3 regions of the Pseudoalteromonas sp. MBR-15 genome follow, and region 1 is predicted to be linked to each of the others. Evidence: predicted binding sites of a transcription regulator. Region 1 holds the regulator's gene; each other region holds the start of a gene.
The links. The regulator sigma-54, encoded in region 1, starts transcription at its own class of promoters, with help from an activator protein. The targets are predictions, from matches to a motif close to GTTGGCACGNNNNTNGNNT.
Positions count from the first base shown of each region.

Region 2: a site for sigma-54 is predicted at 2,138-2,156, ahead of ACSSVW_RS18745 (EF-hand domain-containing protein). Genes of this name have one in related genera too.
Region 3: a site for sigma-54 is predicted at 1,911-1,929, ahead of ACSSVW_RS04335 (ferritin-like domain-containing protein). Genes of this name have one in related genera too.

Region 1 is NZ_JBRJHH010000003.1:327,363-331,634, reverse strand. Features, by position in the region: gene rapZ (RNase adapter RapZ) at 1-790, opposite strand, end outside; gene ptsN (PTS IIA-like nitrogen regulatory protein PtsN) at 791-1,243, opposite strand; gene hpf (ribosome hibernation promoting factor) at 1,247-1,534, opposite strand; gene ACSSVW_RS06545 (RNA polymerase factor sigma-54) at 1,561-3,057, opposite strand; gene lptB (LPS export ABC transporter ATP-binding protein) at 3,172-3,897, opposite strand; gene lptA (lipopolysaccharide transport periplasmic protein LptA) at 3,894-4,272, opposite strand, start outside.
Region 2 is NZ_JBRJHH010000018.1:13,148-17,419, reverse strand. Features, by position in the region: gene ACSSVW_RS18755 (TrkH family potassium uptake protein) at 1-1,067, shown strand, start outside; gene ACSSVW_RS18750 (flagellar brake domain-containing protein) at 1,105-1,767, shown strand; gene ACSSVW_RS18745 (EF-hand domain-containing protein) at 2,238-2,450, shown strand; gene ACSSVW_RS18740 (EF-hand domain-containing protein) at 2,515-2,727, shown strand; gene ACSSVW_RS18735 (EF-hand domain-containing protein) at 2,874-3,089, shown strand; gene ACSSVW_RS18730 (EF-hand domain-containing protein) at 3,161-3,379, shown strand; gene trkA (Trk system potassium transporter TrkA) at 3,470-4,272, opposite strand, start outside.
Region 3 is NZ_JBRJHH010000002.1:279,423-283,694, forward strand. Features, by position in the region: gene aceK (bifunctional isocitrate dehydrogenase kinase/phosphatase) at 1-831, shown strand, start outside; gene ACSSVW_RS04330 (LysR family transcriptional regulator) at 848-1,786, shown strand; gene ACSSVW_RS04335 (ferritin-like domain-containing protein) at 1,980-2,423, shown strand; gene ACSSVW_RS04340 (catalase family peroxidase) at 2,481-3,458, opposite strand; gene ACSSVW_RS04345 (ExbD/TolR family protein) at 3,747-4,145, shown strand; gene ACSSVW_RS04350 (TonB-dependent receptor plug domain-containing protein) at 4,204-4,272, opposite strand, start outside.

The sequences.
Region 1 (4,272 bases):
TCTCACCAATGGTTTGCGCTAAGTAAACCGAGCGATGTTGTCCACCTGTGCAGCCAATCGCAATGGTTAAATAACTGCGATTATTTCGCTCTAAGTGAGGGAGCCATGTTTGTACAAAGGTTTGAATTTGCCATGTAAACTTTTGCACTATGCTGTGACTAGCAAGGTAATCTTTTACTGGTTGGTCTAAGCCTGTCAGTGGTTTTAGATCCGGTTCCCAGTGTGGATTCGGTAAAAAGCGAGCATCAAATACGTAATCAGCTTCTTTTGGAATACCGTGCTTAAAGCCAAACGACATAAAAGTAATAATGAGCTTTTTGTCTTTTTTACCCAGTATTTTTTCGCGAATAGATTCGGCAAGCTGATGCACGCTGAGATCGGTCGTATCAATCATAAAATCGGCACGGGTGATCAAAACATCCAGTAATACTTTTTCTTGTTTAATCGCTAAATCAAGCGGCAGCGAGTCAATCGATAATGGGTGTAAGCGGCGTGTTTCAGAGAATCGTTTGATCAGTGTTTGATCATCACTATCTAAATAAAACAACGTGGGTTTTGCAAAGCCCGGTAAATACTCAAGAATATCGTTAAATTCTTGCTGTTCTTTCGGCAGGTTACGCACATCGATACTTACAGCAATTTTGTCGTAATTATCTGACACACTGCGTACTAACGAAGGAAGTAGGTTTACAGGAATATTATCAACGCAGTAATAGCCTAAGTCTTCAAGTACTCGTAAAGCGACCGATTTACCTGAACCAGAGCGACCGCTGATAATAATTAATTCCATTTATGCCTCTGATGCAATGACTTTAAACAGATCACTATCTGTTTTAGCACTGCGTAGCTGTTTACAAAATTCTTTGTCTTTAAGTCTATCAGCAATTGTTGATAAGGTCTTTAGATGAAGTTGACAGTCACCATCTGGTACGATGAGTGCGACAAAAATATCCACTGGACGATTATCAATTGCGTCAAAATTTATAGGTGACTCACTCACAATTACAAATGCGTGTGGCTGATCTGCACCGCTCATACGACCATGTGGAATCGCAATACCTCGGCCAATACCCGTGCTGCCCAATTTTTCTCTGTTCAATAGGGCATTGAGTATATCTTGCTGAGATAAATGAGGGAGCTGCTCATGAGCCAGTTCGCTGATAAATTCGAGAATTCTTTTTTTGCTATTAAAAAGGACCGCAGCTTTGCTGCAGTCCTGGTTAGTAAGTGAACTAAGTTTCATAATTTAGTGTCGAGCTAATTTCTCTTTGTGTTTAATTACTTGACGATCAAGTTTATCGATTAACGAGTCGATGGCTGCATACATATCTTGGTGTTCAGTAGAGGCAAATAACTCGCCTCCGTTTACATGTAAAGTTGCTTCTGCTTTTTGGCTTAGTTTTTCTACATCTAGAATGACATGAACATTATTAATGTGGTCAAAATGCCTTTCTAGTTTCGCAAACTTGGTGTTTACATAGTCTCTTAATGAATCTGTGATTTCTACATGACGACCAGTTAAATTTAGTTGCATAAGCATTTTCCTTCTATGTAAAACGTCTAAATCAGACTCTTACGCTGATTCGACGGAGGTATTGCTAGAGACTCTCGATATTTTGCTATTGTCCGTCTAGCTACTTTAATTCCTTGCTCAGCCAATATATCTGCAATTTTGCTATCACTCAATGGTTTAGCTGTGTTTTCTGCGGCGATTAGCTTTTTGATTAAAGCGCGAATTGCCGTAGATGAACACTCACCCCCATTTTCAGTGCTTACATGGCTGGAGAAGAAATATTTCAACTCAAAAATTCCCCGCGGGGTATGCATGTATTTTTGTGTTGTTACTCGCGAAATTGTTGATTCATGCATTTCGACCATTTCTGCGACATCATTTAATACCATGGGTTTCATGGCCTCAGGACCATGTTCAAAGAAAGCCTGTTGTTGTTGAACAATACAGTTAGTCACTTTTAATAACGTGTCATTACGGCTTTCTAAGCTTTTAATAAACCATTTTGCTTCTTGTAAATGAGAGCGAATAAATTGGCTATCACTGCTTGATTTTACAGAACGTGACATCGCCGCATAGTGGCTATTCACTCTGATTTTCGGCATGCAGTCTGGGTTTAGTTCAACTACCCAACGGCCTTTTATTTTTTTTACGGATACATCGGGTATCACGTATTCAGATTCTTCTCTAACAATGGTATCCGCAGGCTTTGGATTTAAGCTGTGGATCAATGTCATGACTTCTTTCAGCTCACTTTCTTTAAGCTTAGTCTTTTTCATCAAAGTGCGATAGTCACGACTCGCTAATAATTCAATATGTTCTGATAACACCATTTTAGTTTCAGCTAAATAGGGGGTGTCAGCATCGAATTGGCGTAATTGAATACACAAACATTCTTGTAAACTACGGGCGCCAATACCGACAGGATCGAATAATTGAATTCTTTTTAAGACAGCTTCGACTTCATCAAGTTCGATTTCTTCTTCATCGTTATTTTGATTGAAGCTTTCAACAATGTCTTCGCAGCTTACGGTTAAAATACCCGAATCATCAATTGCCTCAACAATCGCAACGGCAATCGCTTCGTCTGTTGGGCTGAATGGAGTCAGTTGTAACTGCCACATTAGGTATTCGTGGAGAGTTTCGGTTGATGCGCCTTGGTAAATTGACTCATCTTCAGGCATTGGACCTGAGGAACTTGATGGGGCAGCACTCATGTACTCATCCCACGTAACATCCATTGCTAAGTCGTCACTTACGGTGTCTTTGTTGAGGGCATCACTGCTTTCTTGCTCGTACTCGCTCGCAGCTTCGTCAGCCGACGCGCTTAGTTGGGTATCGTCAGATTCGGCTTTTTGCTCGTTTTTGCCAATACTCTCTTCTGCATAATCTGCTTCTTCAACTTCAAGCAAAGGGTTAGAGTCTAACGCTTCTTGAATTTCTTGCTGGAGATCCAATGTACTGAGCTGCAACAAACGGATAGCCTGTTGCAGTTGTGGAGTCATTGTAAGTTGCTGGCCCATGCGCAGCTGTAATGATTGCCTCATGTATCCCTAACAATCCTTTTTAGTCTTATCAAACAATAGAACGATGCCGTTAACTATTTATTTGATTTATTGTCATTGTTATAAGTCTAGCAGATGCTCTAGTCGGTGGCGTATTTAAAGCCTGAATTGCTCGCCTAGATACACATCGCGTACAGTTTGGTCGGCTAACACATGTTCAGGTGTACCTGATGCAATTAGCTCCCCATGAGAAACAATGTAGGCTTTTTCACAAACATCAAGGGTTTCTCTCACATTGTGGTCAGTAATTAATACACCAATACCACGATTTTTTAAGTGCTCAATAATTTTCTTTATATCTAACACTGAAATAGGATCAACACCAGCAAAAGGCTCATCGAGCAAAATAAATTTAGGGTCAGCGGCCAGTGCACGTGCTATTTCAACACGACGGCGTTCACCCCCTGACAATGCCATACCTTGGCTGTCACGAATGTGTTGAATGCTAAATTCATCAAGTAAACTGTTAAGTGTTTCTTCGCGGCCTTGTTTATTGAGATCTTTACGGGTCTCTAAAATGGCCATTAAGTTTTGATAAACAGTCAGTTTTCTAAAAATCGATGATTCTTGTGGCAAATAGCCAATACCTAAGCGAGCGCGGCTGTGCATTGGCAATAAGGTGATGTCGTTATCATCAATGCTTATTTTACCTTTGTCACTGGGCACTAATCCCACAATCATGTAAAAGGTGGTTGTTTTACCTGCGCCATTTGGCCCAAGTAAACCGACAATGCTGCCAGCTTCTACCTCAAGGCCTACATTTTTTACAACTTGGCGACCCTTATAGCTTTTAGCTAATAGCTCTGCTTTTAGTGTGCTCATGGCTGGCCTTCATCGTTCTTTTTGTTATCAACAGGCACTAAAATAGTGTGTACACGATCGGTCGAGTTTTCATCTTTCTCGGCACTTATCAGTTGCTGTTCCATATCGTATGTAATGCTCTTGGCACTGACTTTTTGGCCTGCTTGAGTCACTTGTGCATTGCCAACGAGTGTTAATAAGCGTTTAGCAACATCGTATCGAACTTCTTCAGCACTGGCGCTCATAATAGTGCCGTCAGCTTGTTTTTCTTCAAAGTAAGCGGGCTTTCCTGTGGCAATAATTAATTCAACCGTGCCTTCAACTTCACCTGCATGTGCTTCGAGTCGATCCGCTGTAATACGACGGTTACCATGTATGATCTCGACATTATCTTCG
Region 2 (4,272 bases), on a different contig from region 1:
TTTATCGTCAGCAACTACAGTGGCTAGGTGGTATGGGGATCATTGTATTGGCCGTCGCTGTATTACCGATGCTAGGTGTTGGTGGTATGCAGTTATACCGTGCTGAAACTCCAGGGCCTGTTAAAGACTCGAAAATGACCCCGCGGATTGCCGATACCGCCAAACACCTTTGGTACATTTATGTGTCGCTGACCATCGCATGTACGCTTGCCTATTGGGGAGCGGGTATGGATTGGTTTGATGCGATTTGTCATGCTTTCTCAACCATCGCCATTGGGGGATTCTCTACATACGATGCGTCTATGGGGCAATTTGACAGCCCATTAATAAACTTTATTTGTGTGGTGTTTTTGCTGATTGCGGCGATTAACTTTTCGTTGCACTACGCTGCGGTCTCCTCGCGCAGTATTCGTGTTTACTTGCGCGACCCTGAATTTAAAGTGTTTTTACTTATTCAGTTAGCGCTAGTGATTATTTGTTTTACGGTACTCTCTTCTAATAATATTTATGCAGATGGTGATGAAACGCTCGATCAAGCAATGTTTCAAGCTGTCTCTATGAGTACTACCGCGGGCTTTGCGACAGATAATTTTTCTGCTTGGCCATTGTTCTTACCTATCTTACTTATTTTTTCGAGCTTTATCGGCGGCTGTGCGGGCTCGACGGGCGGCGGTATGAAAGTTGTAAGGGTTTTCCTTCTGTACTTGCAAGGGATACGTGAATTAAACCGCTTAGTTCACCCGCGGGCTATATACTCTATAAAGCTCGGTCGTAAAGCGCTCCCCGATAAAGTGGTCGAAGCCGTTTGGGGGTTCTTTTCTGCTTATGCACTGGTTTTTGTTATTATCATGCTGGCCTTAATGGGCACAGGCATGGACAATATAAGTGCTTTTTCAGCGACGGCGGCGTGTTTAAACAACTTAGGCCCAGGTTTGGGTGAAGTCGCGGCGCATTATGGCGCGATATCTGATACGGCAAAGTGGTTGTTAACAATCGCGATGGTGTTTGGTCGTCTTGAAATATTCACTTTATTAGTTTTATTCACCCCAACATTCTGGCGCGGTTAAGGTTTTATTTGGTTATTTTTCAAGGAGTAGAGAAACAATGCCAAAAACGCAGCAGCAACTTAATTTAGAAAAACTAACCTATATACCCGCAGGGAGTGTGGTCGATGTTGAAATAATAACTGCGACAGAAAGTAAGCGTGTCAAAATTGAATTTATTGGCTTACTTAACGAGCAGTACATCATACTTAACTATCCCCCTGCAAAACGTTTGCCGAATGCGGGTGACTTTATCAAAGAGGGGGTTATGGTGATTGTTCGGGCTGTTTTAGAAAGCGGTGGTGGGCAGGTTATTGCATTTCGTCAGCAGATAAAAGCCGTTGCTTCACACCCTTGTCGATTGATATTTTTACATTTTCCCCAACAAGTACAACTTTTTAGCTTGCGCAGCGAAGCGCGGATCCCCACTTTGTTTCCCGCCAAGCTTGTTATAGATGAACAGGTATATGAAGGCGTAATTAAAGACATTTCACTTGCCGGTGTGCAATTTGAGATTAACAGCGAGGCCGACCTTAGTCATTTGAAAGCACAAGCGTGTCAGGTGGTGCTCAGTAAACGTGAATTTACAGGCAAGGTATGCAGAGTCCGCAAACGAGAGTCGGGCTATCAGTTTGGTGTGCAGCTCAATACCAGTGAAAATGAAATGAACGTCTTTATGAAAGAGCACCTCATAGACCTTTCGGTATTAGAGATAACGAATTAACGAGCATTGATTCGCCATTTTGCAACAAAATGACTGTTTTTCACTTTTTCTCTAAAAATTAATCAAAAATAATCGATATAAATATATAAAACCCATTTAAATCAGATGATTAAGCGTTAAAAATATTTTTATTTTTTTTGAGGCGTGTTGCCATTCATCTACGGTTTAGCCCCCACACACAATATTTTCTCTGTTTTAGTGACAAAAAACGGCAGATGTCTCTGTTTTTGCTTTTTTAACTTATTGATTAATAGATAAAAAATTTTCTCACCTCATTGCTTGTTGCTAAAAAGCAACAAAATAACAGCCAGTTTTCCCCTAATTTACCACAATATAAATTTAACCTCATGATTTATAGCGTTTTTTAAACTTTGGCATTGAAGTTGAAATAGTTAAAGCGAACACAGAGAAAGTTGATTTAGGAATTAGTCCTCTATCGCAGTTTAGAAAACATTGAAGGAATAGTGATTATGAAAACGTTACACAAAACATGTGCACTTATCGCCCTTGTCGCTTCATCAACTGCATTTGCAGCGGTGGATTTTGAAACGCTAGATGTCGATGGCGATGGAGCAATCAGTAAAAGCGAAGCATCTGTAAGCTCACCGTTAATGAGCCAGTTTAAAGAGCTTGATACCGACGGTAATGGCGAACTATCAAAAGAAGAGTTCGCGAAAGCATAATTTCAGTGTAAGGACACATTGAAAAGGACTTCTTACTTAAAGCTACTATTTGAAGGATTACATTATGAACACAGTAAATAAAACATTAGCCCTTGTGGCACTTATCTCTTCATCAGCCGCATTTGCGATGAGCGATTTCGAAACGCTAGACGTTGATGGCAATGGCGTTATTAGCCAAAGCGAAGCATCCGTCGATGCAGAGTTAATGAGTAAGTTTAGCGAATTAGACACTGACGGTAACGGTGAGTTATCAAAACAAGAATTTTCAAAAGCTTAATGAAATTAAGCAAGCCAAGTTATCTAGCTGATTAGTTCTGAGCTGCCAAAGACAGCCTAAATGGATAAGGGAATCCATGACAAAGAACAACCAGGAGCGTGTGATCAGCTAACACTTTTTTAGTTAAATATTGAAGGAATATGATTATGAAGACAGTAAATAAAACACTAGCCCTAATTGCACTTGCATCTTCTTCAGCTGTTTTTGCTGCCACTGACTTTGATACATTGGATGTAGATGGCGATGGTGTGATAAGCAAAAGTGAAGCATCAGTCGACGCAAAAATCATGTCACAATTTAAAACACTGGATGTCGATGGTGATGGCGTACTGACTGAAACAGAATTTTCAGCGGCCGAGTAACAAAGCCAATTTCCACTAAACAGGGATCTCAGAAACGGACTTCACTCTTTTCAAATTTTGAGGCAGTTATTATGAAACATATCAACACAACATTGGCTATTTTAGCATTAGCAACGTCATCAGCAGCGTTTGCTCAAGGCGTCAGTTTTTCTACATTTGATACCAACGGCGATGGCGTGATCAGCAAAGAAGAAGCATCTGTAAATATGCAGCTTGAAAAACTATTTCCTGAGCTTGATAGCGATGGTAACGGAGAGCTTTCAAAAGAAGAGTTCGCACAGATTCAATAGGTTCGTAACCAGAGACTCTGGTTAACTACTTTCACTTCAAGAGTCGTAAAGCAGCCGTCATGGCTGCTTTTTTATTTTCATGTTTTTGGTCTATAAGAAAATAGCGCTAACTTGGAACAGCTTTTCAACAACCGTGATGTGTTTCTTGTCGATTAGGAACATGATCACATGGTCACCCGACTGAATCACCGTATCATCATGAGCAATGAGTACATCGTCATTACGCACAATTGCACCAATAGTGGTGCCTGCGGGTAGCTTGATATCGGCAATCGCGCGGCCAACAACTTTCGATGTATGTTCATCGCCATGGGCTACGGCTTCAATTGCTTCAGCCGCGCCTTTACGTAATGAATAAACGTTAACGATATCACCGCGGCGAACATGCGTTAACAGAGCTGAGATAGTCGCTTGTTGTGGTGAAATGGCAATATCTATTTCACCGCCTTGAACGAGGTCAACATAGGCGCCGCGTTGGATCAGCACCATGGTTTTTTGTGCGCCCATGCGTTTAGCAAGCATGGCCGACATAATGTTTGCTTCGTCGTCGTTTGTAACAGCAATGAACACATCAACTTGTTCAATGTGCTCTTCTGAGAGCAGTTCTTGATCAGAGGCGTCACCACAGAATACAACGGTATTGTCGAGTAACTCAGAGAGCTGTGCCGCACGTTCTTTATTACGCTCAAGAAGTTTAACACTGTGATTTTTTTCTAGTGAGCGCGCCAAACCTGCACCAATATTACCCCCACCTGCAATCATGATTTTCTTGTATGAGCGTTCAAGTTTTTGCAGCTCGTTCATGACAGCACGAATATGTTTTGTTGCGGCGATAAAGAACACTTCATCGTCAGCCTCAATCACGGTTGTGCCGAGTGGTTTAATTGCTTTAC
Region 3 (4,272 bases), on a different contig from region 1:
TATCGTGAGTTCTTACAGCATTTAAATAACTCAAACGATCAATTAGTTATTGCCCCTGGCACACCGGGTATGGTGATGATGGTATTTACTCTGCCATCCTTTGGCTATGTGTTTAAAGTGATTAAAGACACCTTTGGCGAAAGCAAACCGTTTGGGCGCGATACCGTGCTTAAACGCTATCAATTAGTTAAAAGTCATGATCGTGTCGGACGCATGGCCGATACTATAGAGTATTCTAACGTCGTATTTCCTCTGAGTCGTTTTGATAGTAAATTGTTAGCAGAGCTGCATAAAACAATCGCCTCTTCAATGATTATTGAAGGTGACTGGCTGATCATAAAACACTTATATATTGAGCGGCGCATGACACCATTAAATATCTACCTTGAAAATGCCAGTGAACAACAAGCATTTGAAGCCATTGAAGAATATGGTCAAGCATTAAAAGAAATGATAGCCGTGAATATATTTCCAGGCGACATGCTATTGAAAAACTTTGGGGTAAGTAAGCATAACCGCGTTATTTTTTATGACTACGATGAAGTGCAATATTTAACTGATATGAACTTTCGTGCCTTACCAAAAGCCAAGTCATACGATGACTACTTAACGAATGAGCAAAGTTATTCAGTGGCACCGCAAGACGTATTTCCTGAGCAATTGTGCACCTTTGTTACGGCTAACCCTGTGTACAAACACTATTTATTAAGTACACACCCAGAGCTTGAAGACCCCGCTTATTGGCGACAAGCTCAATATAATATTAAGCAAGGCGTGGTAAGCCACATTTACCCTTACCCTGCTGCACAACGATTTATCCATTATTGGTAAACACCAAGGACACAGAATGAATATAAGTAAAATAGATTTAAACTTACTTGTTTACCTAGATACATTACTCAGAGAGTGCAATGTAACCAAAGCGGCTAATCAGTTAAGCATTACACAACCCGCAATGAGTAACGGTTTAAAGCGCCTGAGAAATTTATTTAATGATCCGATTTTGGTACGCACCAGTGAAGGAATGGTGCCGACAGAGCGTGCTAAAGAGCTACAACCTGTCATACGCGGTATTTTAATGACGTTAGAAGAAACACTCGCTCCTAACCGTGAATTTGAAGCATCTCAAAGTAAACGTGTATTTCGTATTATGGCCAGTGACTATGCGGCCAGTACCCTTGCGCCCAAACTACTTAGTAAGTTACACGAAGAAGCGCCTGACACCACGCTTGATATCCTGACCCCCAGTGACGTTACGTTTCATGACGTTGAAAACGGCAAGGTCGACATGGCAATTAACCGCTTTGAAAACTTACCCCAATCGTTTCACTACAAACAAATTTGGAAAGACAGTTTTTGCTGCTTAGTAAAAGCCGACAACCCTATCATTAAAGACTTCAGTCTCGATAGTTACTTAAAAGCGCGCCATATTTGGGTAAGTAAAACAGGTTTTGGTGTTGGCGTAGGTATGGATCCAAAAGATGTCCAAAAGTTAGGTTGGGTAGACGAAGCGCTTGCTCATTTTGGTAAGCACCGGAATATTGCAACCTTTACTCGAAACTATCATGTCGCCATTCACCTGGCTAAAGAGCAGAATTTAGTGGCCACACTGCCATCAAAAGCGGCGAATATTTATTTAGATGATCCGGGATTAAAAATTCTTGAGCCACCTTTCCCTATTCCGCCTTTTGAACTCGACATGATTTGGAGCCCTCTTTTACACCGTGATGCCAGCCATATTTGGCTTAGACAAAAAGTGGCTGAAGTGGCCAATGAGCTTAAGTAATATTTTACCTATTAACCTGTAATTATTGCTGGTACGCCTTTTTATATGGGCGTACCAAACTCGCTTTATCTCAAAATAAAAATGTAACACTCTGATTATTAATGATAATACTTTTATGTTAGGGATTGGAACATGCTTTGCTTCATGTAGAGAGCATTGTTTTAATTCAGTCTATATTATTAGAGAGGTCATTATGCAAACACATCAAGGACATGACGTTCATCATATTGCAGATATCATTCAAGTTATGAACAGTGGTATCGATTTTTATGAAAAAGCACAGGAAAAAGTTTCAGACCCCAGTATCGTCGCGTTATTTCAGCGCATGATCGATGCCCGTAAAGTAAGTATTGAACGTTTACAGCCATACGCCATAAACCAAACAGGTCACCGTGAAAATGGCTCAGACTTTGCGGTAGAAGCTCGTAAAGCTTACACATCTTTAATCACTAAACTCGGTGCAGACAAAGATGCAACCTACGTCAGTGAGCTTGAAGAAGTCGAAGACAAAACACTCGCAGAAATAAAAAGTGCGCTCAAAAAACCTCAACCCCACGACTGTGAAGCAGCGTTATCAAAAACCCTGCTAACTATTCAAAGCTGTCATGCCGAAATGAGTAAAATGAAAAAGCATTAACTGCTAACCATATGAAGCCCAGCATAACTGGGCTTCATATTGAAAATTTAAAGAACGTTATTGCCCAGTAATACGTTTTGAAAATGAAATAGCATAAGCAGTTGAGCGCAGCTTTAACACTTCATCTTCACTTGGCATAAAGCCTTGTGAAAGCAGATTTGGGTCGTAATTAGTTAAATCACACCCTGATTCACCCGTGGATTCTATCGTGAGCTTTCCTAAATTAACTGTTTTGCGATCAGCAGGCCATTGCACTGAAGGATCCGTTAATGCATCACCCGGCTCGGCTAATTCAGCTTGAAAACGGTAATGAACTTTCCCTTTCGCTAAATCCTCTTCAAGTCGCTTAGCAAGAAATGATTTAGGTAATGCTTTCATTTGTTCTTCAGTTAGTACTTGTTCTGGCGCTTCTGGCACCATGGTCCATCTAAAAGCTTGCTTAGTGCCCTTTTCATCAACCATGTAAAAGGTATGCACACCAAAATAACGTGAAGACACATACGATGCTGGCGGGTTATGGCTTTGTAGCCAATTAAATTGTCCTAACGTACTCGGGTTTTGCTCTCTGTATGCTTTCACTTTTGCAAAATCGATTTCACCTGTTTTTTCGTCAGGTACTAAGGTACTTAGCAAACCAAAAAATGCTTCAGGGCTGTTACCTGCAAATACGGGCGTAGTTAGCCCTGCAATATTGTGCACATCCCCATTTTCTAGCACAAACTGCACCCCTATTCCTCGCGGAGAACGTGATGTTTCATCAGCATTAGGGTTACCCCCACCCATAGAAAAACGAATATTTGCTTTTGACGGTGCGTTAAATAAAGGGCTGATTGAATACTGTTTTGCTGCTTGATTAGGTGTAAATGTGCCCACAGCGCATACACCTTTGGCGTGACCTTTTCTAATTCCGGGCTGCTTACCTGACAGCTTCTCAAATAAATTTATGAAATCTTGCCCGTTAACTGATTGCTCAGCAAAACTTGCTGTCGGTAAAACAAGGCACATAGCACAAACTAAAGACTTAATTTTTAGCATTTATCCATCCTTTAAACTTAGTTCCAACAAAAATGACCTGACAAACCTCGAAATGATTTCATCAAAGTTAATAAATATTTTTACCAACAAAAACACTACAAACATTTAATAAACTTAGAATATTTATTTAACTACAGTATTTTTAAAAGCTGCTAACTTTAAATTTAGGATCCGAAATACGGCTGTGGCGCCCAGCATTTAAAAATAATCCGTGTTCTTAACACGACTATGGCTAGTCCACTTAATCGTAAATTTTGTGGCTTGGTCAAAAACAACAAGGACCTAATTATGGTGAAACAACCTAAAAAAACCGCTGCAAACGCTGATGTAGATATGACCCCGATGCTCGATATTGTATTTATATTGCTGATATTTTTTATCGTTACAACCTCATTTGTTAAAGAGCGCGCTATAGAAGTCAATCGCCCTTTAGCAAAACCAATTCTTGAAAACCCAAAAAAACAAGCGCAATTTACTATTACTGAAAACGACAGTATTTACTTTGCAAACCGACTTATAACACCAGAGCAAATTATAGCTAACCTCGCGTTATTTGCCGCACAGTTTGAAATGACACAGGTGCAAGTAACTGCAAGTGAGCAAAGCAGCCACAAAACCTTAGTCACCTTGCTTGATAAAATAAAACAATATCAAGATGTTCCAATCTCTATAAGCACGTCTCTATAACTAAAAAAGGGCCTAACGGCCCTTTGAAGGTTAAATAATAAAGGAATCGATAGGATTTTTAGAACTTATATTCTGCGCCTACGTAGTAGTACGCACCGTTAAAGCCAAAGGGTGCTGAGCGACGTGA